Regions from separate parts of the Leclercia sp. G3L genome, predicted to be linked through region 1. Evidence: riboswitches for the same ligand, from Rfam matches in the RefSeq annotation. Region 1 holds a riboswitch; each other region holds the start of a gene.

Region 1 (7,278 bases):
ATCTATTAATTCAATACAAATCAATAGGTAAAATCGATCAAGCGGATTCTTCATCCATGTAAGTGGTTATGTACCTGATTTCAATACGGAGAGTATTTGAGATACCATCACGCAAACGCTCTTTAAGCGTCGCTACGCCGTTTTATGGGGTCGGGAATGTCGATAATGAACATCGCATTCAGGGGCTTCCTGTCCGTTTTGTCCAAAACACCACCATGAAGGGGGATAGATCGGATCGGGGTCGCTTCGCTCTGGTCAGTACTGATAGGGCTTTTCCAGTAACTGAAACAGCAGATACCCCGCTAAGTACTTAAAGGAATTATTAGTAGAATAAGTAAGGAAATAACAGGCAGTTATGTACTTACTGACAGAACAATAAAACGCGATTGGGTTCGCTCTGTAAGTGACCGAAGGGAACGCAGCAGTAGAACCGAATCCAGCGAACAGTACTCGCTTGCGGGTACTGTTTAATCGTTTTATATGTATAACAATAAGATAAGCTATCAAGTACTCACTCCGCGAGTACTCTTACTAACTACCCGAAACAGTTCGCTTGCTTCGCCGCGTCTGCTTTCAGGTAGTTAATTCGCTTTCGCTCGTTGTTATGTCCGAAATTTATTAACTAAAGGTTTATAAGGTATTATTTTTCGGACATTTATCCGTTTATATGGTGGGGTTTTGGGCTTCAATTTCTGCTTGTTTTTTTGTATTTCATTTTCGTATTTTTCCCACATAGCCTTTTTTTCTTCAGTGCTGAGATCTGCATTGGTAGAACTGGCAAGAAACGCCCTGAACACTTTTAAATCAAGCCCTGGATTGCTGCGTTTCCAACGGCGAAAACGCTTTGCTTTGGTATCATCAAGAGTGAAACGCTTTTCCTTGTTCATGGAGCCTTGCGGTCTGCCTCTCTGCCCTTGCTCGTCGTCATCAATACCGAGATCTATGTACTCAATATTATCCGTAAGTGATCTGGCCTGCCATTCATCAAAAACATAAACGGTCTGGGTTTCAGTACTTTCAAAATTCCTCGAAATCCCTCGTAGTACGAACTGGTGTAAACTTTCATACTCCCTCGCAAGGTGAATCGCCTCGCCGTCAATCTCAAAGAACAATTCACACTGTTTAGCCTCTGTTTCAGAGGGACGCATACAAGCCAACCAGACGCACGTCATAAGGTTATGGTACTGGTTCAATCCTCTGGCATCCGGGCTTATCTCTTTGCCATTTTTAAGACTCTGAGAATCGCTTTTGTTCTTTGTCCAGTAGAATTCCTTCTTCTCAAGCTTTTTATCAATATAAGTGTATATTTTTTGTGCTTTATCAGGGTTGTTAGTTTTCCATGTCCTTGATAGTTTGAATTTTTTCGAGAAGTAATAAACTTTTAATCTGTCTTTAAGTTCTGTGTTGCGTTTCAGTAATCCTTCAAGTTCAGTACTTTTAAATAATTCTTTATTTCCTTTATAGATCAAGGAGTTTTCAAAATTAGCCCCCAGAAAGGTAATTGATACATCTTTGTACTTATTGAGATCTTTCCATGCCGTGATATTAAGCTGTACTTTTTCAGGATTAGTAAAGTATTCATTATTCATGATAAAAATATCGTTATCATTCAAAACGGAAAATTCTTTGTTAACTATATTTTTCATTATGTCCCCCTGTACATCAGGGTTCCTTTTTGCGGCAATATACATATTATTATCATCTAACGACCGTATACCTTTAATGAATGCCTCGTATATTATTTTTTTAATTTCAGTATTTCCATCATTGATGCTCTGGAAAGAGTGGAAATTAGTCACATCATCTATGTAAACAATTCTGTCGGATAGAAGTTCTACAGGTATTTTGAAAAATGTTTTATCTGTTATGATTAGTGTTTTTTTGCATCCCGATGAAAGAAAGTTAATGACAGAACTAATAACACTTTCCTCTCTTGAGACTGTATCAGTAATAATATACATACAATTATTAATTTTCTTTGCTGTCTGCTTAATAAGTTCTTGTGTATTTTGTACTACAAGATATTTTTCGGTACTGTTATTGATTATATTACATATGGCGGTAGTTTTACCTGAACCACATTCAGCAGATACGTACTTAAATTTGGTAAGGATAGATGTAGGATTAATCATTTGTACATGCTCCATATTGATTAATTTAGAAAGGCCGATTCATGTGAGTGAGTCAGCCTTTCATTTTTTTTGGTTTAGATTATTTTTTTAACTGGGGGGTTGTGTAAATGCTTAAGTTTTACTTTTTGATACCAGTTTTTGTATTTCGTGAGTTTGTTATTCCTTAGCTTCCCTATGTATCCTTTGGGTAATCGCACTTTTAATATGTTACATATTCGTGCTGAGGTCATATCGCTACATAGAATGTTTTCATATTGATCAAAAGTTAGTGATATTCCTGATGCAATTCTTTTTTTACGAACTGATTTATTCAGCGTCTTTCTATTGGTACGTATCCCATTTATCTTCATATATTATTCTCCATCATCTGTTTTTTTATTTCTCTTTGAGGTTCTTTTTTTAACCCATTCTGCTGCAATAGTTGAGGTGTCTAATGGAAAATTGTTAGTGTAAACCATTAGTTCATATTCTTCTTCTAATGCTTTTAATTTGGATAGTATTTCATTTTCATAATGATTTTTCATTTTCATTTGATTACCTATTTTATGATTTGCCTGTCACTGCAAATATAGGTCATTTTTGGTTTGCGTTTCGCAGAATTTTATACAATTTCATTACTGATGAGAGAGTTGTTTTTTATATGAAGTAATTACATGATAATACTTAAATGAAAAGAACCGGTATCTGGTAATGACTCCAACTTATTGATAGTGTTTTATGTTCAGATAATGCCCGATGACTTTGTCATGCAGCTCCACCGATTTTGAGAACGACAGCGACTTCCGTCCCAGCCGTGCCAGGTGCTGCCTCAGATTCAGGTTATGCCGCTCAATTCGCTGCGTATATCGCTTGCTGATTACGTGCAGCTTTCCCTTCAGGCGGGATTCATACAGCGGCCAGCCATCCGTCATCCATATCACCACGTCAAAGGGTGACAGCAGGCTCATAAGACGCCCCAGCGTCGCCATAGTGCGTTCACCGAATACGTGCGCAACAACCGTCTTCCGGAGCCTGTCATACGCGTAAAACAGCCAGCGCTGGCGCGATTTAGCCCCGACGTATCCCCACTGTTCGTCCATTTCCGCGCAGACGATGACGTCACTGCCCGGCTGTATGCGCGAGGTTACCGACTGCGGCCTGAGTTTTTTAAGTGACGTAAAATCGTGTTGAGGCCAACGCCCATAATGCGGGCGGTTGCCCGGCATCCAACGCCATTCATGGCCATATCAATGATTTTCTGGTGCGTACCGGGTTGAGAAGCGGTGTAAGTGAACTGCAGTTGCCATGTTTTACGGCAGTGAGAGCAGAGATAGCGCTGATGTCCGGCAGTGCTTTTGCCGTTACGCACCACCCCGTCAGTAGCTGAACAGGAGGGACAGCTGATAGAAACAGAAGCCACTGGAGCACCTCAAAAACACCATCATACACTAAATCAGTAAGTTGGCAGCATCACCCGGTATCTGCTTCATCATTTTTTAAATATGATTTAATACTCCATTTATTGATAGTTGCGGTCAATCCTTCTCGCACATTTTGCTTGAGGTGGTTTATATGAATCTGGATTGACATTGAATATGGAGATTTTAATAGATTAAGTAGGTTAGAAGTAGACTTAAAAGGTATTAAGTTCTTTTGTTTTTCTGTGGGGTACAAAATGGGGTACAAGGTGAGGTACAGCGTAAAATGTAATATTCATAAGTTCAATCTTGTATCAGCACGAGACTTGGCGTAACCTACTAATTGATAAAGAAATGTAATCAACATGACTCGGGGTGCCCTTCCTTGTGAAGGCTGAGAAATACCCGTACCACCTGATCTGGATAATGCCAGCGTAGGGAAGTCAGATGCCCTCCGGGCAATCGCTTCTTCGCGCAAGGCAGGAGCGATACCATGCAGCCTGACCTGCTCAATTTACACGCCTTACACCACTTCCGAACCCGTTCCCCGCTGACCCACTGCATGACCAACGACGTGGTGCAGACCTTTACCGCTAACGTACTGCTGGCCCTCGGGGCCTCTCCGGCGATGGTGATTGAAGCCGAAGAGGCCGAACAGTTCTCCGCTATTGCCGATGCGCTGCTGATTAACGTCGGGACCCTGACCTCCTCGCGCGCTCAGGCGATGCGCCGGGCGATTGAAAGCGCGGTGGCGGCGGGTAAACCCTGGACCCTCGATCCGGTGGCCGTGGGCGCCCTGGCGTACCGGACCCGTTTTTGCCAGCACATCCTCGCCCTGAAACCGGCGGCCATTCGCGGCAACGCCTCTGAAATCCTCGCCCTCGCCGGGATGAGCGCAGGCGGGCGCGGGGTGGACACCACCGACACGGCGGCCAGCGCGCTGCCTGCGGCACAGGCGCTGGCGCGGCAGACCAATGCCATTGTGGTGGTGACCGGGGAGGTGGATTACGTCACTGACGGACTGCGTACCCAGACAATTACCGGCGGCGATCCGCTGATGGCCCGGGTAGTGGGCACCGGCTGCGCCCTGTCGGCGGTAGTGGCGGCCAGCTGCTCGCTGCCCGGGGACCGGCTGGATAACATCGCCGAGGCCTGCGGCTGGATGAAGCGGGCCGGCACGCTGGCGGCGGCGCTTAGTCGCGGCCCGGGCAGTTTTGCCCCGGCGTTTCTGGATGCACTGTGGGAACTGGGGGCGCAACGATGAAACGGATTAACGCGCTTACCATCGCAGGCACCGACCCCAGCGGCGGGGCCGGGATCCAGGCCGACCTGAAGACCTTCTCCGCGCTCGGTGCGTACGGTTGCTCGGTGATCACCGCCCTGGTGGCGCAGAACACCCGCGGGGTGCAGTCGGTCTACCGCATCGAACCTGATTTCGTGGCGGCGCAGCTGGAGTCGGTGTTCAGCGATGTACGCATCGACACCACCAAGATCGGCATGCTGGCCGAAACCGATATCGTCGAGGCGGTGGCGGAGCAGCTCCTGCGTCATCAGGTGAAAAACGTGGTGCTGGATACGGTAATGCTGGCGAAAAGCGGCGACCCGCTGCTGTCACACGCCGCTGTCGACACGCTGCGTAAAAAGCTGCTGCCGCAGGTGGCGCTCATCACCCCCAACCTGCCCGAAGCGGCGGCGTTGCTGGATGCCCCCCATGCCCGTAACGAACAGGAGATGAAAGCGCAGGGTTATGCATTGCTGGCGATGGGGTGCGAGGCGGTGCTGATGAAGGGCGGACATCTGGACGATCCCGAGAGCCCCGACTGGCTGTTTACCCGCGACGGGGCCACGCGCTTTACTGCTCCTCGGGTGAATACCAAAAACACCCACGGCACTGGCTGCACCCTGTCGGCCGCGCTGGCCGCGCTGCGTCCGCGGCACGATAGCTGGGCGGATACCGTCCGCGAGGCCAAAGCCTGGCTCTCCTGCGCACTGGCGCAGGCGGACACGCTGGAAGTGGGGCAGGGCATTGGCCCGGTACATCATTTTCATGCATGGTGGTAGACGGCTGGCAATTTGACGACCCGCAGACCAGGCTTAGGGGGCTTACAATCCTGTGAGCCTGGATAAAACACGCCGACGCTTTGTCGGCACTGACGGGAGGAAAACCATGACTGATATTACGCAATTGCTTGGCAAAGACGCCGACAGCCTGTTACAGCATCGTTGTATGACCATTCCAGCCGACCATCTCTACCTGCCTGGCCACGACTACGTTGACCGCGTGATGGTGGACAACAACCGTCCGCCGGCGGTGCTGCGAAATATGCAGACGCTGTATAACACCGGGCGTCTGGGCGGGACCGGCTATCTGTCGATCCTGCCGGTGGACCAGGGTGTGGAGCACTCGGCGGGTGCCTCCTTTGCCGCCAACCCACTCTATTTTGATCCGAAGAATATCGTGGAACTGGCAATTGAGGCGGGTTGTAACTGCGTGGCGTCCACCTACGGCGTGCTGGCGTCGGTCTCCCGCCGTTACGCGCACCGTATTCCGTTCCTGGTTAAGCTTAACCACAACGAAACCCTGAGCTATCCCACCGAATATGACCAGACCCTGTACGCCAGCGTTGAGCAGGCCTTCAATCTCGGCGCGGTCGCGGTAGGGGCCACCATCTATTTCGGCTCAGAGCAGTCGCGCCGTCAGATAGAGGAGATCTCCGCCGCCTTCGAGCGTGCCCATGAGCTGGGCCTGGTGACCGTGCTGTGGGCGTACCTGCGTAACCCGGCCTTCAACAAAGACGGCACCGATTACCACGTTTCCGCCGATCTCACCGGTCAGGCCAACCATCTGGCGGCCACCATCGGAGCGGATATCGTCAAGCAGAAAATGGCCGAAAACAACGGCGGCTACAAGGCGGTCAAATTTGGTTATACCGACGATCGGGTTTACAGCAAACTGACCAGCGATAACCCCATCGACCTGGTGCGCTACCAGCTGGCGAACTGCTATATGGGCCGCGCCGGGTTGATCAACTCCGGCGGTGCAGCAGGCGGCGAAACCGATCTCACCGATGCGGTGCGCACGGCGGTGATCAATAAACGCGCGGGCGGCATGGGGCTGATCCTTGGTCGCAAGGCGTTTAAAAAGTCGATGGCCGACGGCGTGAAGCTGATTAACGCCGTGCAGGATGTTTATCTGGATAAGAAAGTTACGATCGCGTAACCGTACTCGCAGCATGCACAATACGTCGGCCCGGCAAGCGTAGCGCCGCCGGGCATTGCCGCATCTGGTGCGGTGCGGCAAAAAAGCCGGGTGGCGACTGCGTCTTACCTGGCCTAAAAACTTCATTCAAAGATCCCTCCCGATCCACTTCACACTTCCCCGGTCTTTTGTGAAAAGTGTCACTTCCCCCCGTGCAGATGCACAAGAAATGGTCAGCGCTTAGCGGAATTTGTCTAAGGCAGTGGATGAATTTTGCGCTTACAGTTAGTTTCGAAACAGCTTTTCAAAATGACAGAACATGCTGAACCTACGTTGTTTTAAGGACTGAAAATGAAAATCGAATCTGTAAACGTCACCGTCTTTCAGTATCCCACGCGCCGGGTCTCCGACACCGCCGGACACTCCCACCCGGGACCGGAAGGTCTGGCAAAAATGGCGATGCTGACCCTTACCGCAGACGATGGCACCAAAGGGTATTCATTTGCACCGCCGGAAGTGGTGCGCCCTTTTGTGGTCAACACCTTCTTTC
Region 2 (7,278 bases), 1.9 Mb from region 1:
GGCTCGTGGCCTGGGCTTCAGGGCTCCGTGAACCGGGGCCAGACTGACGCGCCAGCACGCCCGCCTCCACCGCCAGCCGAAAGGCCCGTGCCATGCTCACCGGATCGTCCGCGACCGCAATGGCGGTGTTGACCAGCACGGCATCGGCACCCATCTCCAGCGCCTGCGCGGCATGGCTGGGCACGCCGATGCCGGCGTCCACGATCACCGGCACCGTCGCCTGCTGAATGATAATCTCCAGCATCGTGCGGGTTTCCAGCCCCTGATTGGAACCTATCGGCGCTCCGAGCGGCATCACCGCGGCGCAACCCGCCTCTTCGAGCCGTTTGCACAGCACCGGATCGGCGCCGCAGTAGGGCAGCACCGTGAACCCCTCTTTGACCAGCATCTCCGCCGCTTTCAGCGTCTCGATGGGATCGGGAAGCAGCCAGCGGGCATCGGGATGGATCTCCAGTTTGAGCCAGTGCGTCCCCAGCGCCTCGCGCGCCAGTCGGGCGGCGAACACGGCTTCCTCCGCGGTTTTGGCTCCGGAAGTATTGGGCAGCAGGCTCACGCCCGCCTCCAGCAGCGGCGCCAGAATAGCGTCATTGTGATGACGCAGATCGACCCGCTTCATCGCCAGGGTCACAAGTTGGCTGCCGCTCTCGCGAATGGCGTCCACCATCAGCTGCGGCGAGGCGAACTTGCCGGTGCCGGTAAACAGATGCGAATCAAAGGTTTTATCAGCAATACGTAACATCTCAGCCTCCGGCAATCACCTGAAAGAGCAGGATCCGATCGCCTTCGCGGACCTGCTGTTTATCCCACTGCTCGCGCGGCAGGATCTGTTGGTTCAGGGCCAGCGCGACCCCGGGTTTTAACTGGCGCAGCTGGTGGAGCAGGGTGGCGACGGTTAAACCTTCCACGCACTGCATCGGTTCGTCGTTAAACAGGATCTGCATGCTGCCCTCCACACACCGCACAGCCGCTGGCGCGCTGCAGGGCCAGCTGTCGCCAGCTGCCCGCCCGGGCATCAAACAGGCGCAGCGCATTGCGTGGGGTCTCAATGCCGCTGAGCAGCTTGATCGCCTCCAGCGCCTGCAAGGTTCCCATCACGCCCACCACCGGCCCGACGATCCCTGCGGTGCGGCAGTTGCGTTGCGGCTCGTCATCCTCCGGCCACAGACAGCGGTAACAGCCCTGCGCCCAGGGCGGCGTCAGCACCATCATCTGGCCACCAAAACCCACAGCGCTGGCGGTAATGAGCGGAGTATTGAGCATCACGCAGGCGGCGTTGATCGCCTGGCGCGTGGCCATGTTATCGGTGCAGTCCAGCACCACGTCGGCGCGGGCGATCTCATCCTCCAGCGCTTTGCCATCCAGGCGCGTCTGCAGGGCAATCAGCCGGATATCCGGGTTAAGCTGCTGCAGCCGACGCTGCGTTACCTGCGCCTTTGGCTGGGCGATGTCGTCGGTAGTGAAGAGGATCTGGCGCTGCAAATTACTCAGATGAACCTCGTCATCGTCGGCCAGCACCAGAGTGCCGATCCCGGCCCCGGCCAGGTACAGCGCCGCCGGGGCGCCTAATCCGCCGAGACCGACCAGCAGGACCCGGCTGGCGAGCAGCTTCTGCTGCCCGTCGATGGCGATATCGTCCAGCAGGATCTGACGGCTGTAGCGCATAAAGTCACGGTCATTCATCGCCTGCTCCCGCCAGTTGCAGTAACTGCGCCGTCGCTGCCTGCCAGTCATCGGCCTGGGTGATGGCGCTTACTACCGCGATGCTCCCAACGCCGGTCGCCAGTACCGCCGGGGCGCGCTCGAGACTGATACCGCCGATGGCAACGGTAGGGTAATCCGCCAGTCGTTCGATATGCCGGGCCAGCTGCTCCAGCCCCTGAGGGGCGGAAGGCATCTGCTTGGTCTGGGTAGGGAAAACGTGCCCCAGGGCGATATAGGACGGACTCGCCGCCAGCGCCACGTCGATCTCCATATCGTCGTGGGTCGAGACGCCGAGACGTAACCCGGCGGCACGAATGGCCTCAAGATCGGTGGTCTCCAGATCCTCCTGACCCAGATGCACGCCGTAAGCCTGATGTTTAATCGCCAGGCGCCAGTAGTCATTGATAAACAGCCGGGCGTTGTAGCGACGCCCCAGGGCAATGGCCGCCACGATATCGGCTTCGACCTCATCCTCCTGCTTGTCCTTGATGCGCAGCTGGAGCGTTTGTACGCCCGCGGCAAGCAGGCGTTCGATCCACGCCACGCTGTCGACTACCGGATAGAGCCCCAGACGAAAGGGCACCGGCGGAAAGTTGGGTTGATACATTACGCCTCCTCTTTTTTGAGGTAGATTTCGCCGCCCCGGGCGCGGAAGGTTTCCGACATATCGGCCATCCCCACTTCGATGGTCTGCGCCGCGGCGTAGTCGCGCACTTCCTGGCTGATTTTCATCGAGCAGAATTTTGGCCCGCACATGGAGCAGAAGTGCGCCACTTTGCCCGACTCCTGCGGCAGGGTTTCGTCGTGGTAGGCGCGGGCGGTGAACGGGTCAAGGGCGAGGTTGAACTGATCTTCCCAGCGGAATTCAAAGCGCGCTTTTGACATGGCGTTATCGCGGATCTGCGCCCCCGGATGGCCCTTCGCCAGGTCGGCAGCATGGGCGGCAATCTTGTAGGTGATTAGCCCTTGCTTCACGTCCTCTTTATTCGGCAGGCCGAGATGCTCTTTCGGCGTGACGTAGCAGAGCATCGCGCAGCCAAACCAGCCGATCATCGCCGCGCCAATTCCGGAGGTGAAGTGGTCATAGCCCGGTGCGATGTCGGTGGTCAACGGCCCCAGGGTGTAGAACGGCGCTTCGTGGCAGTGCTCCAGCTCCTCGGTCATGTTGCGGCGGATCATCTGCATCGGCACATGGCCCGGGCCTTCAATCATCACCTGGACGTCATACTCCCAGGCAATTTTGGTCAGCTCGCCCAGGGTATGTAGCTCGGCAAACTGGGCTTCGTCGTTGGCATCGCGAATGGAACCCGGACGCAGGCCATCGCCCAGCGACAGCGATACGTCGTACGCGGCGCAGATTTCGCAGATCTCGCGGAAGTGTTCATACAGGAAGTTCTCCTGATGATGGGACAGGCACCATTTCGCCATAATAGAACCGCCGCGGGAGACGATGCCGGTCAGGCGTTTGGCGGTCATCGGCACGTAGCGCAGCAGCACGCCCGCGTGGATGGTGAAGTAGTCCACGCCCTGCTCGGCCTGCTCCAGCAGCGTATCGCGGAACGCTTCCCAGGTGAGATCTTCCGCAATGCCGTTCACCTTCTCCAGCGCCTGGTAGATGGGTACCGTGCCAATCGGCACCGGACTGTTACGCAGGATCCACTCGCGGGTTTCGTGAATATAGCGCCCGGTAGAGAGGTCCATCACCGTGTCCGCGCCCCAGCGGGTGGACCAGACCAGTTTTTCCACCTCTTCTTCGATGGAGGAGGTGACCGCCGAGTTACCGATGTTGGCATTCACTTTCACCAGGAAGTTACGTCCGATGATCATCGGCTCTGATTCCGGGTGATTAATATTGGCCGGAATAATGGCGCGGCCAGCAGCGACTTCGTCACGTACAAATTCCGGAGTGATGTTCTCCGGCAGGCGGGCGCCAAAGCCTTCTCCCGGATGCTGGTGGCGCAGCACTTCGCCACGGATGCGCTCGCGGCCCATGTTTTCGCGGATGGCGATAAACTCCATCTCTGGCGTCACTATCCCCTGGCGGGCGTAATGCAGCTGGGTCACGCATTTACCCGCTCTGGCACGCTTCGGCGTGAGCAGTCCGGTAAAGCGCAGCTCGTCCAGCCCGTCATCGGCCAGACGCTCCCGGGTATAGGCTGAGCTTTGCGCATTCAGGGTTTCGCTGTCGTTACGGGCTTCAATCCACGGCTGGCGCAGCTTCGCCAGACCCTGCTGGACGTTAATCGCCACAGCCGGATCGCCGTACGGGCCGGAGGTGTCGTACACCGGCACCGCTTCGTTCTCTTCAAACTGCGGGTTCTCTTTGCTGCCGCCGATTAACGTCGGGCTGAGCTGGATCTCGCGCATTGGCACGCGGATATCCTCCTGCGAACCCGTCAGGTAAATGCGTTTTGAGTTGGGGAAAGCAGTGCCTTCCAGGGTGTCGATAAAGTGTTGGGCGTGTGCGCGCTGTTCGCGGCGGGTCATTTTTGTGGCAGACATAGCTCGTTCCAGTAAGTTCAGGAAGTGGCTTGTCAGACGACGGATGAAGCAAGAGAGGATCGCCCGGGGGCGATACAATAAATTGACTCTTGTTCCCTTCGCAGGTCTTAACCTGATCAGGTTCCGCGGATCCCGAATTAACGGTCTCAGCCCGGCTTTCGCACTGGGCACTCCGACAAGAATAGGCTCCCCTACAGCGGGAGCAGTGAATGTAAACTACGCGTTAACGAGGAATAACTCAAGCCGGTCGGGCGACGTTATCTTCGTTGCTCGCTTTCAGATTGTGATCCAGCGCAAGGGCGATCAGGTTATCTTCCAGCGTAAAGCGTTGCTCCAGCGCCTCGCCGATATCGGAAAGCGCCTGCTGAAATTCCAGGTAGTTATCCTGATCGATGGCGTTTTCCAGCGTGGAGTCATAGTAATCCATGATTTGCTGGGTATTGGCCTCCAGCAGGGGATAGAGTTTGGTTGCCGCTAAATACGGGCTGTTGCCTTCCATTTCACGGATAAAACGTTCATAAATATTGAAATGACCGTTGGAAAGGTAGTCGACCAGGCTCTGACAGAAATCGTCCAGCGCTTTTTCATTCAGGCGCATATAGGACTCTTTGCCAGGCTTAATGCCAACGAGATTGTAGTAGGCAACAAGCAGATGTTTCCGCACGTGCAGCCAGCGATCGACCAGTTTGTTACTTCCGCCAACGCGCTCTGTCAGGTTTTCTAGCTGGTTTAGCATGTTTGACTCCGCAAGGTTAAGATTAAAAGCTGCCCACCCAAAATGTAATAGTATTGTTACCAACATGCCTGTGAAGCAAAGGTAGTGCAATAGATATGGATCGTATAATTGAAAAATCGGATCGCGGCTGGTGGTTAGTCAGCCATGAACAAAAATTATGGTTGCCCGGTGGTGAATTACCATATGGCGAGGCCGGAAATTTCGATCTTGCGGGGCAACACGCACTAAATATAGGTGAGTGGAAGGGCGATTCTGTGTGGTTGATCCAACAAAATCGTCGTCACGATATGGGATCGGTGCGCCAGGTGCTCGATCTTGATGTCGGCTTGTTCCAACTGGCGGGTCGTGCTGTGCAGCTTGCCGAGTTTTATCGCTCGCATAAGTTCTGCGGCTACTGTGGCCACACCATGCACCCGAGCAAAACCGAGTGGGCGATGCTCTGCAGCCACTGCCGGGAACGCTATTACCCGCAAATCGCGCCGTGCATCATTGTCGCTATCCGTCGGGATGACTCCATCTTACTGGCGCAACACACCCGTCATCGCAACGGGGTGCATACCGTGCTCGCCGGATTTGTCGAAGTGGGCGAAACCCTGGAGCAGGCCGTGGCGCGAGAAGTGATGGAGGAGAGCGGGATTAAGGTGAAAAATTTACGTTATGTCACCTCCCAGCCGTGGCCGTTCCCACAGTCGCTGATGACCGCCTTTATGGCCGAGTACGACAGCGGCGAGATCGTCGTCGATCCGAAAGAGCTGCTGTCCGCCGACTGGTATCGCTACGACGATTTACCCCTGCTGCCACCGCCGGGCACCGTGGCGCGCCGCCTGATAGAAGATACCGTGGCAATGTGTCGGGCTGACGATGTGTGAGACATGTTACACTGGAGATAAGACGCTTAAGGAACTGCAAAAATGACCGAACTGAAGAACGATCGTTATCTGCGTGCGCTGCTGCGCCAACCCGTTGATATCACCCCGGTATGGATGATGCGCCAGGCGGGCCGCTATTTGCCGGAATACAAAGCCACGCGCGCGCAGGCGGGCGATTTTATGTCGCTGTGCAAAAACGCGGAGCTGGCCTGTGAAGTGACCCTTCAGCCGCTGCGCCGCTATCCGCTGGACGCGGCGATCCTCTTCTCCGATATCCTGACTATCCCCGACGCGATGGGGCTTGGCCTGTACTTTGAAACCGGCGAGGGCCCGCGCTTTAGCTCGCCGATTAAGAGCAAAGCGGACATCGACAACCTGCCGATCCCGGACCCGGAGCAGGAGCTCGGTTATGTGATGAATGCGGTGCGCACCATTCGCCGCGAGCTGAAAGGCGACGTGCCGCTGATCGGTTTTTCCGGCAGCCCGTGGACGCTGGCGACCTACATGGTCGAAGGCGGCAGCAGCAAAGCCTTCACCGTGATCAAGAAGATGATGTACGCCGATCCGCTGGCGCTGCACGCCCTGCTGGATAAGCTGGCGAAAAGCGTCACCCTCTACCTGAACGCGCAGATCAAAGCCGGCGCCCAGTCGGTGATGATCTTCGACACTTGGGGTGGGGTGCTGACGGGCCGCGATTACCAACAGTTCTCGCTCTACTACATGCATAAAATTGTCGATGGCCTGCTGCGTGAAAACGAAGGTCGTCGCGTGCCGGTGACCCTGTTCACCAAAGGCGGCGGTCAGTGGCTGGAAGCCCTGGCAGACACTGGCTGTGATGCGCTGGGCCTCGACTGGACTACCGATATTGCCGATGCGCGCCGCCGCGTTGGGGACAAAGTCGCCCTGCAGGGCAACATGGATCCGTCTATGCTGTATGCTCCGGCCGCCCGTATTGAAGAAGAAGTCGCGACCATTCTGGCGGGCTTCGGTCAGGGCGAAGGCCATGTGTTTAACCTGGGGCACGGTATTCATCAGGATGTACCGCCAGAACATGCAGGCGTGTTTGTGGAGGCGGTGCACCGACTTTCTGCCCAGTATCACCTGTAAGGAGTCGTTATGGATCTTGCGTCACTTCGCGCTCAACAACTTAAACTTGCTGCGTCGGTTTCCCGTGAAGACCGGCTGGATAAAGACCCACCCGCGCTGATTGCCGGGGCGGATGTCGGGTTTGAGCAGGGCGGTGAGGTGACGCGGGCGGCGATAGTACTCCTGACCTGGCCCGAACTGGAGCTGGTCGAGTATCAGGTAGCGCGTATCGCCACCACCATGCCTTACATCCCCGGATTCCTCTCTTTTCGTGAATATCCCGCGCTGCTGGCCGCGTGGGACCAGCTTTCGCAAAGACCCGACCTGATGTTCGTCGATGGCCACGGGATCTCCCATCCGCGCCGTCTCGGCGTTGCCAGCCAT
Region 3 (7,278 bases), 2.4 Mb from region 1:
GTGGACATTTCTGCCGTGGTTATAGACACTTTTGTTACTGCCGACCCGCTCGATGTTACGGTTAAATCGCAACGGAAGCGTTTAGATGGCGGACCTAAAAGCGGGCTGATACCTTTTCGCTCTTTCGCTGGCCCCTTTTTATGCCGCTTCTGTTGATATGGACAAATGGTTTCCTTCAGGACCGTCAGGAGTAAAGACAATATGGCTGAAACGCAAAGTGATCCCCTGCTGCCGGGCTACTCATTTAACGCGCATCTGGTGGCGGGGCTGACGCCCATTGAGGCCGAAGGCTATCTCGACTTTTACGTTGACCGACCGCTGGGGATGAAGGGCTATATCCTCAACCTGACCGTGCGCGGGGAGGGGGTGATCAAGAATGGCGATCGGACCTTCGTCTGCCGTCCGGGAGATATCCTGCTCTTTCCGCCGGGCGAAATTCACCACTATGGCCGCCATCCCGATGCCCGGGAGTGGTATCACCAGTGGGTCTACTTCCGTCCCCGTGCCTACTGGCACGAGTGGCTGGCCTGGCCGTCGATGTTTGCCCATACCGGCTTTTATCGCCCGGATGAGGTCCATCAGCCGCAGTTTCGTGAACTCTTCGCCCAGATCATCGAGGCCGGGCAGGCCGGGGGGCGCTATGCCGAGCTGCTGGCAATCAACCTGCTGGAGCAGCTCCTGCTGCGCCGGATGGAGGCGATCAACGAATCCCTGAACCCGCCGCTGGATCACCGGGTGCGCGAAGCCTGCCAGTACATCAGCGATCATCTGGCGGACAGCCAGTTTGATATTGCCAGCGTTGCCCAGCACGTCTGCCTGTCGCCGTCGCGTCTGTCGCACCTGTTCCGCCAGCAGCTGGGGGTAAGCGTGCTGAGCTGGCGCGAGGATCAGCGCATCAGTCAGGCCAAGCTGCTGCTCAGCACCACCCGGATGCCGATTGCTACCGTCGGGCGCAACGTCGGCTTTGAGGATCAGCTCTATTTTTCCCGGGTCTTCAAAAAATGCACAGGCGCCAGCCCGAGCGAATTTCGCGCCGGTTGTGAATAGAAGGTAAATAAAACTAAACATATTCGCTGAATGCCGTTCACACCCGGTAAACTATTCAGACAATTGTTGTCTTGACGCAGCAGGCCTCTCTTCGCAGAATCCCTGCTTCGTCACCTGACCGGAACTGTTATGCAGGCATTGCTGGAACATTTCATTACCCAGTCCGTTACTTACTCGCTTGTCGCTGTGGCGTTAGTGGCCTTTCTTGAATCCCTGGCGCTGGTCGGACTGATTTTACCCGGCACGGTGATGATGAGCGGGCTCGGCGCCCTGATCGGCAGCGGCGAGGTTAACTTCTGGCAGGCGTGGCTGGCGGGGATCGTCGGGTGTCTGCTGGGGGACTGGATCTCATTCTGGCTGGGCTGGCGCTTTAAAAAGCCGCTTCACCGCTGGTCGTTCATGAAGAAGAACAAAGCCCTGCTCGATAAAACCGAGCATGCCCTGCACCAGCACAGCATGTTTACCATTCTGGTGGGCCGCTTTGTTGGTCCGACGCGTCCGCTGGTGCCGATGGTGGCGGGGATGCTGGATCTGCCAGTGACCAAGTTCATCGTGCCGAACCTGCTGGGCTGCCTGTTCTGGCCGCCGATCTACTTCCTGCCAGGCATTCTGGCCGGGGCGGCCATTGATATTCCTGCCGGGGTTCAGAGCGGCGGCTTTAAGTGGCTGCTGCTGGCGAGCGCGCTGCTTCTATGGCTGGCGGCATGGCTCTGCTGGCGGCTGTGGCGCAGCAAAAAAGCCTCTGCGGATCGTCTGAGCAATTACCTGCCGCGCGGGCGCCTGTTCTGGCTGGCACCCGTCACCCTGGGTATCGCTGTGGCGGCGCTGGTGGCGCTGATCCGCCACCCGCTAATGCCGGTCTACGGCGAGATCTTATTGAAGGTCGTCAGCCGCTGACCGCTGTCAGTGGATCCCCAGCAGGCGCGACGCGCTGGCCTTGCCGCTAACCAGCTGTTCCGTATCGCCGTCCCAGGCGATACGGCCATCGGCAATCACCACCGATCGAGGGGCAATTTTAACCGCATCTTCCACGCTGTGGGACACCATCAGCATCGTCAGGTTCTGGCGTTCACACACCTCTTTGACCAGCAGCAGCATCTCCTGACGTAACGCCGGGTCGAGCGCTGAAAAGGGCTCATCCAGCAGCAGGATCGGCTGCTCGCGTACCAGACAGCGGGCGAGGGCGACGCGCTGACGCTGACCGCCCGAGAGCTCGCCCGGCAGCCGGTCCAGCAGATCGCCAATCCCCATTTGCGTTGCGATATCACCCAGCTTCTGCTGTTGCCCGGCGTTCAGCCTGAGGCCCGGATGCATACCGAGACCGATATTCTGGCGCACGCTCAGGTGAGTAAAGAGATTGTTTTCCTGAAACAGCATCGACACCGGGCGCGCGGCAGGCGGCGTGTGGGTGTGGTCCTGGCCCTCAATGGTGATGCGGCCGTTGGCCGGTTGCAGAAAACCGGCCACCAGATTGAGAAGCGTACTTTTCCCCGCGCCGCTGGGGCCGAGCACGGCGATCAGTTCGCCCTGGCGCACGGACAACGTGAAGCGCATCGGCAGGTGCTGATAAAGCCAGGTTACATCAGTGAGAGTTAGCATCACGCCCCGGGATTTTTTCGATAACGGTAAATAACGCAAAGCACAGCAGCAACAGCAGCAGCGCCGTAACGGCGCCATCCTGACTGCGATACGAGCCAATCTGCTGATACAACCAGAACGGCAGGGTGCGGAAATCATCATTGCCAAACAGCGCCACCACCCCGAAATCTCCGATCGACAGCACGCAGGCAAAGGCCAGCGCCTGCGCCAGGGGGCGTTTCAGGGCGCGGAGTTCCACCACCTTCAGCCGTTGCCAGCCGTGCATCCCAAGCGAATCGCAGAGCAGAGTGTAGCGGGCGCTGAGGTCGCGCATCGGATTTTCCAGCACCTTCAGCGCATACGGAATGGCCATCAGGGCGTTGGTGAAGATGACGATGCCATCGGCCGACTCGGGCAGGCCGATAGTGCTGTTGAACAGCAGGAAAAACCCGCTCGCCAGTACGATGCCGGGCATCGCCAGGATCAACATTCCGCTCAGATCCAGCGCCTGCCCGGCCACCATTGCCTGCCGGGCATACAGCTCGCGGCTGGTCCACAGCAGCATCATGGTCAGCAGCACGCAGAGAAGCCCCGCCCCCAGCGCAATGCGTAGCGAGGTGCCGAGCGCCTGCCACAGCACCGGCTGCTGGAGCACCGACAGCAGATTAAGATTCAGGCCATCCACCACCACCGCCAGCAGCGGCGGGAGCAACAGCAGCAGGGCGAGGGTGATGAGCAGGCCATCGGTCAGGCGGCTGTGCAGGCTGTCCTGTGGATCGCGCCAGCCGGCAAGCTGGCTGCTGCCCACGGCAATGGCTTTACCCAGCCGCTGGCTCAGCATCACCAGCCCCAGGCAGCAGAACATCTGCACCATCGCCAGCAGCGCCGCGCGGCCCGGATCGTAGTCGTAGCTGAGGGCCTGATAGATGGCGAGCTCAATGGTGGTGGCCTGCGGCCCGCCGCCCAGCGAGAGCACGGTGGCGAAGCTGGCAAAGCAGAGCATAAAGATCAGCGCGGCAACGGGCGGAATTTGGCGGCGCAGCCATGGCCACTCAACGAAGCGGAAAAAGGACCAGCCGCGCATCCCGAGCTGGGCGGCAAGCTGGCGCTGCTCGCCGGGGATGTTCTCCAGCGCCTGCAGCAGCAGCCGCGTCGCCATCGGCATGTTGAAAAAGACGTGTGCCAGCAGGATGCCCTGCAGGCCATATGGCGAGAAGGTCCACTCCAGCCCGAGGGCCTGGCAGATCGCGGCAAGCCAGCCCTGACGTCCGTAGACGCTGAGGATGCCAAATATCGCCACCAGCACCGGCAGGATCAGGGTCATGGCGCACAGGCGCAGCAGCGCCTGCCGTCCGGGGAAACGACGCCGGTAGAGGGCGCGGGCAAGAAATATGGCGGGCACGACGGAGAGCAGGGCGGAAAGAAACGCCTGCCAGAACGAGAAGCGGATGACGTGCCACAGATAGCTGTCGTGTAGCAGCGCCGTAACGTCGGTGGCTGGCGCGTTAAACCACAGCGCCAGAAATGCCCCCAGGGCGACGGCCACCATTAAGATGGCGGCGATCAGCCCCGGGAGTAACCAGCCGGCGATCAGCGGCTGACGGCGCGTTGCCATTCACTGACCCAGGCGGCACGTTTCCCGGCTACTTCCTGCGGGGAGTATTCCAGTGCGGTTTGCGGTTTCACCAGAGCATCGAAACCGGCCGGTAAAGCCACGTTCGTGACCGGGTACATCCAGTTGCCGGTGGGGATCGTATTCTGGAACGACGGCGAGACCATAAATTTCAGGAACTTCTCCGCCAGTTCCGGCTGTTTGCTGGCATAGGTCCGGGCGGCGACTTCGACCTGCAGGTAGTGGCCTTCGGCAAAATCAGCCGCGGCGTAGTTCTCTTTTTTCTCCGAAATAATGTGATACGCCGGAGAGGTGGTGTAGCTCAGCACCAGGTCGCTTTCCCCTTTCAGGAACAGGCCGTAAGCCTCGCTCCAGCCTTTGGTGACGGTGACGGTTTTGGCCGCCAGCTTCTGCCAGGCTTCCGGGGTTTTATCCCCGTACACTTTTTGCATCCACAGCAGCAGACCCAGCCCCGGGGTGCTGGTGCGCGGATCTTCGTAGATCACGCGCCACTTTTGATCGCTCTCAACCAGCTCTTTCAGGCTCTTCGGCGGGTTTTTCAGCTTGTTTTTGTCATACACGAAGGCGAAGTAGCCGTAATCGAACGGCACAAAGGTGTCATTCTTCCAGCCGCCAGGGAGGTTAACCGCATCGGTCGCCACGCCGCTTTTAGCGAACAGCCCGGTTTGCGTTGCCGCTTCCAGCAGGTTGTTATCCAGACCCAGCACCACGTCGGCTTTGCTGTTCTTACCTTCCATACGCAGGCGATTGAGCAGCGAGACGCCATCCTCCAGCGCCACGAATTTCAGCTCGCAGTTACAGTCGGCTTCAAAGGCTTTTTTGACCGCCGGGCCAGGGCCCCAGTCGGCGGCGAAAGAGTCATAGGTGTAGACCGTCAGGACAGGGCTGGCAACGGCAGGCAGCGCGATCAGCGCCAGCAGGGGAAGAACAGTTTTGAACACTTTGCACCTCTGTATTTGAGAGTGGCAAAGGATTTTGAGCGACAGCCTCAAATCCCTTCGCCGGCGTTATCCGGATCAGGTTCGACGGGTATTTTCTCAGCACACGCTTGCGCGCAGCACCCCGTTGAGAACGGCGGTATTGTAATGATTTGGTGAATATTACGAAAGTATTATGGTTCCGGCGGCGCAAACCACGCGGATTTAAAGTCAAACCAGCCGAGGGTGTTCATGCGCAAACCACGCATGCTGCGCTGCCCCTGGATCATCAGCCAGTGGTGGATCAGCGGGACAATCGCCTGCTGGGACAACAGCTGCTGGCACCAGACAGCAAGGTTCATCTCGCCCGCACGCCACTCGGCGGCATCCTGCTGCCAGTCGCGCCCAATGCAGTGCTGCAGGAGCGGGACTTCATACAGATGTGAAAACAGCGAGAAGTCGAGGGGCAGGGTGAAATTGACGCTGTTGAGCCAGATGTCGCTCACCGTCTCACCACGATACCACTCCTCGTAGCTGACCTCCCGAATGTTGAGCGTCACCTGCTCGGCGGCCAGCAGTTCGCTCATCATTCGGGCGATCACCCGGTGTTCGATATGCTCGCGGTAGAAGGTCAGGGTGAGGCTCTCCAGTCCGGCCGGTTTATCGCCGCGTCCCGGGCGGGCGTGGTGCCAGCGCGGCAGCAGGCCATACGCCGGGAACCAGTAGGACTGATAGACCTCCTCAGCCTGATAGATCAGGTTCGCCGGAGAGAGGATCCGGCTTACCCACTGACGCACTTCGGCGCTAGCCCCGCGGTGGGAGCGGGCGTCGAACAGCAGATAGTAACAGCCCTCTTCAAGCCGACTTTCCACCGCCTTTTCCCCCTCGGTGGGCCCTTCCAGCGTCAGGCCGACGCTAAGCTCTTCGTTGATATCCGGGAGGACCCAGACGTTCACCTCATCAATCAGCGCCCGGTAGCCAAAGTAGTCATCGAAGGCGCGGATCTTGAGCTGGTTATTGTTGTTGCGCGAGACGGCGTAAGGCCCTGTGCCCACCGGCAGGCTGGCAAAGCTATGCATCGTTTCCCATTCGCGCGGCAGGATCATCGAGGGGACATATCCCAGCAGCCACGGCAGCCAGCGGTCGGGCTGCGAAAGCTGAATATCCAGGGTCCAGGCGGTGGGCGACTGGATCCGGGTGATATGTGAATAGAGCGGCAGCTCACGGGCGCGCTGCAGCGAGGCGATGACGTCGGCCATCTCCAGCTCGCGTCCGTGGTGGAAGTGGATGCCGGGCCGCAGGAAAAAACGCCAGTGCAACGGGGAAAGTTGCTGCCAGTGGTGGGCAATGTCGGCTTCCAGTTCCCCGTTTTCCTCATTTATGCGCGTCAGTCCGCTAAAAATCTGCCGCGCCATGTGGGTTTCGGAGCGCCGTAATGCGCTGCCCGGCAACAGGTTTTTCATCGGACGATAATAGAGCACCCGCAGGATATGCCTGCCCTGGCGGAAGCTGCGGCCCAGGTGGGAGACCAGCATCTGGCGCACCGCGGCCTTGTCACCCACCAGCTGCACCAGCTGTTCGATGCGATCCTGTTCAAGCAGATCTTCCGCCCGCTGCTGCTGTAGCGCCAGACCGGTATAAAGAAAGGTGAGGCGGGAACGCTTGCCGCGTCCGGCTTCGGCTTCCCAGTTCAGCCAGCCCTGCTGCTGCATGGTGTTGAGCAGGGTGCGCATATGGCGGCGCGAGCAGCTGAGCAGCTCGGCCAGTTCACTGAGCGTGGTGTCCCGGGTCTGGCCGTCACAGCACTGCCACAGGCGGATAAATTGTTGTTGCAGACGACCAGAGGGCATAAAAGAGGAACTCCTGACAAAAAATCAGCAATTTATTAATCCCTATATTAAGCCAATAATTCACTTCGATGAAGCGAGGAGGTGAATATGAAGAGGTCTACCGCGAATCAGTTTTACCAACAGTACTTCTCAGCGACAAAGGGAGTGTCCTGGCTGGCCCGCCGGTGTGCAGAGCAGCGGCTGAAAATACTGGAAGATCTGATGCAGTGGGAGGTGACAACGTCGACCTCGGAACGCTGAATTGCTTCGATCA

What was found. A riboswitch is a leader RNA that binds a small molecule or an ion and turns the genes downstream of it on or off. The one in region 1 is predicted to bind thiamine pyrophosphate.
Region 2: linked by a shared signal. The riboswitch ahead of thiC (phosphomethylpyrimidine synthase ThiC) and the one ahead of thiM (hydroxyethylthiazole kinase) in region 1 are both predicted to bind thiamine pyrophosphate.
Region 3: linked by a shared signal. The riboswitch ahead of thiB (thiamine ABC transporter substrate binding subunit) and the one ahead of thiM (hydroxyethylthiazole kinase) in region 1 are both predicted to bind thiamine pyrophosphate.

Annotation. Positions count from the first base shown of each region.
Region 1 covers NZ_CP088265.1:2,785,935-2,793,212, forward strand. Annotated here, with positions in the region: gene LRS40_RS14645 (DEAD/DEAH box helicase family protein) at 603-2,132, opposite strand; gene LRS40_RS14650 (hypothetical protein) at 2,486-2,662, opposite strand; one part of gene LRS40_RS14655 (IS1-like element IS1A family transposase) at 2,834-3,282, opposite strand; one part of gene LRS40_RS14655 (IS1-like element IS1A family transposase) at 3,282-3,531, opposite strand; TPP riboswitch at 3,891-3,987, shown strand; gene thiM (hydroxyethylthiazole kinase) at 4,023-4,793, shown strand; gene thiD (bifunctional hydroxymethylpyrimidine kinase/phosphomethylpyrimidine kinase) at 4,790-5,590, shown strand; gene fbaB (class I fructose-bisphosphate aldolase) at 5,697-6,749, shown strand; gene LRS40_RS14675 (mandelate racemase family protein) at 7,080-7,278, shown strand, end outside.
Region 2 covers NZ_CP088265.1:929,070-936,347, reverse strand. Annotated here, with positions in the region: gene thiG (thiazole synthase) at 1-739, opposite strand, end outside; gene thiS (sulfur carrier protein ThiS) at 741-941, opposite strand; gene thiF (thiazole biosynthesis adenylyltransferase ThiF) at 925-1,680, opposite strand; gene thiE (thiamine phosphate synthase) at 1,673-2,308, opposite strand; gene thiC (phosphomethylpyrimidine synthase ThiC) at 2,308-4,203, opposite strand; TPP riboswitch at 4,280-4,388, opposite strand; gene rsd (sigma D regulator) at 4,442-4,939, opposite strand; gene nudC (NAD(+) diphosphatase) at 5,035-5,808, shown strand; gene hemE (uroporphyrinogen decarboxylase) at 5,851-6,915, shown strand; gene nfi (deoxyribonuclease V) at 6,925-7,278, shown strand, end outside.
Region 3 covers NZ_CP088265.1:404,124-411,401, reverse strand. Annotated here, with positions in the region: gene araC (arabinose operon transcriptional regulator AraC) at 202-1,047, shown strand; gene LRS40_RS03360 (DedA family protein) at 1,177-1,944, shown strand; gene thiQ (thiamine ABC transporter ATP-binding protein ThiQ) at 1,951-2,646, opposite strand; gene thiP (thiamine/thiamine pyrophosphate ABC transporter permease ThiP) at 2,630-4,240, opposite strand; gene thiB (thiamine ABC transporter substrate binding subunit) at 4,216-5,199, opposite strand; TPP riboswitch at 5,234-5,333, opposite strand; gene sgrR (HTH-type transcriptional regulator SgrR) at 5,370-7,025, opposite strand; gene sgrT (glucose uptake inhibitor SgrT) at 7,113-7,265, shown strand.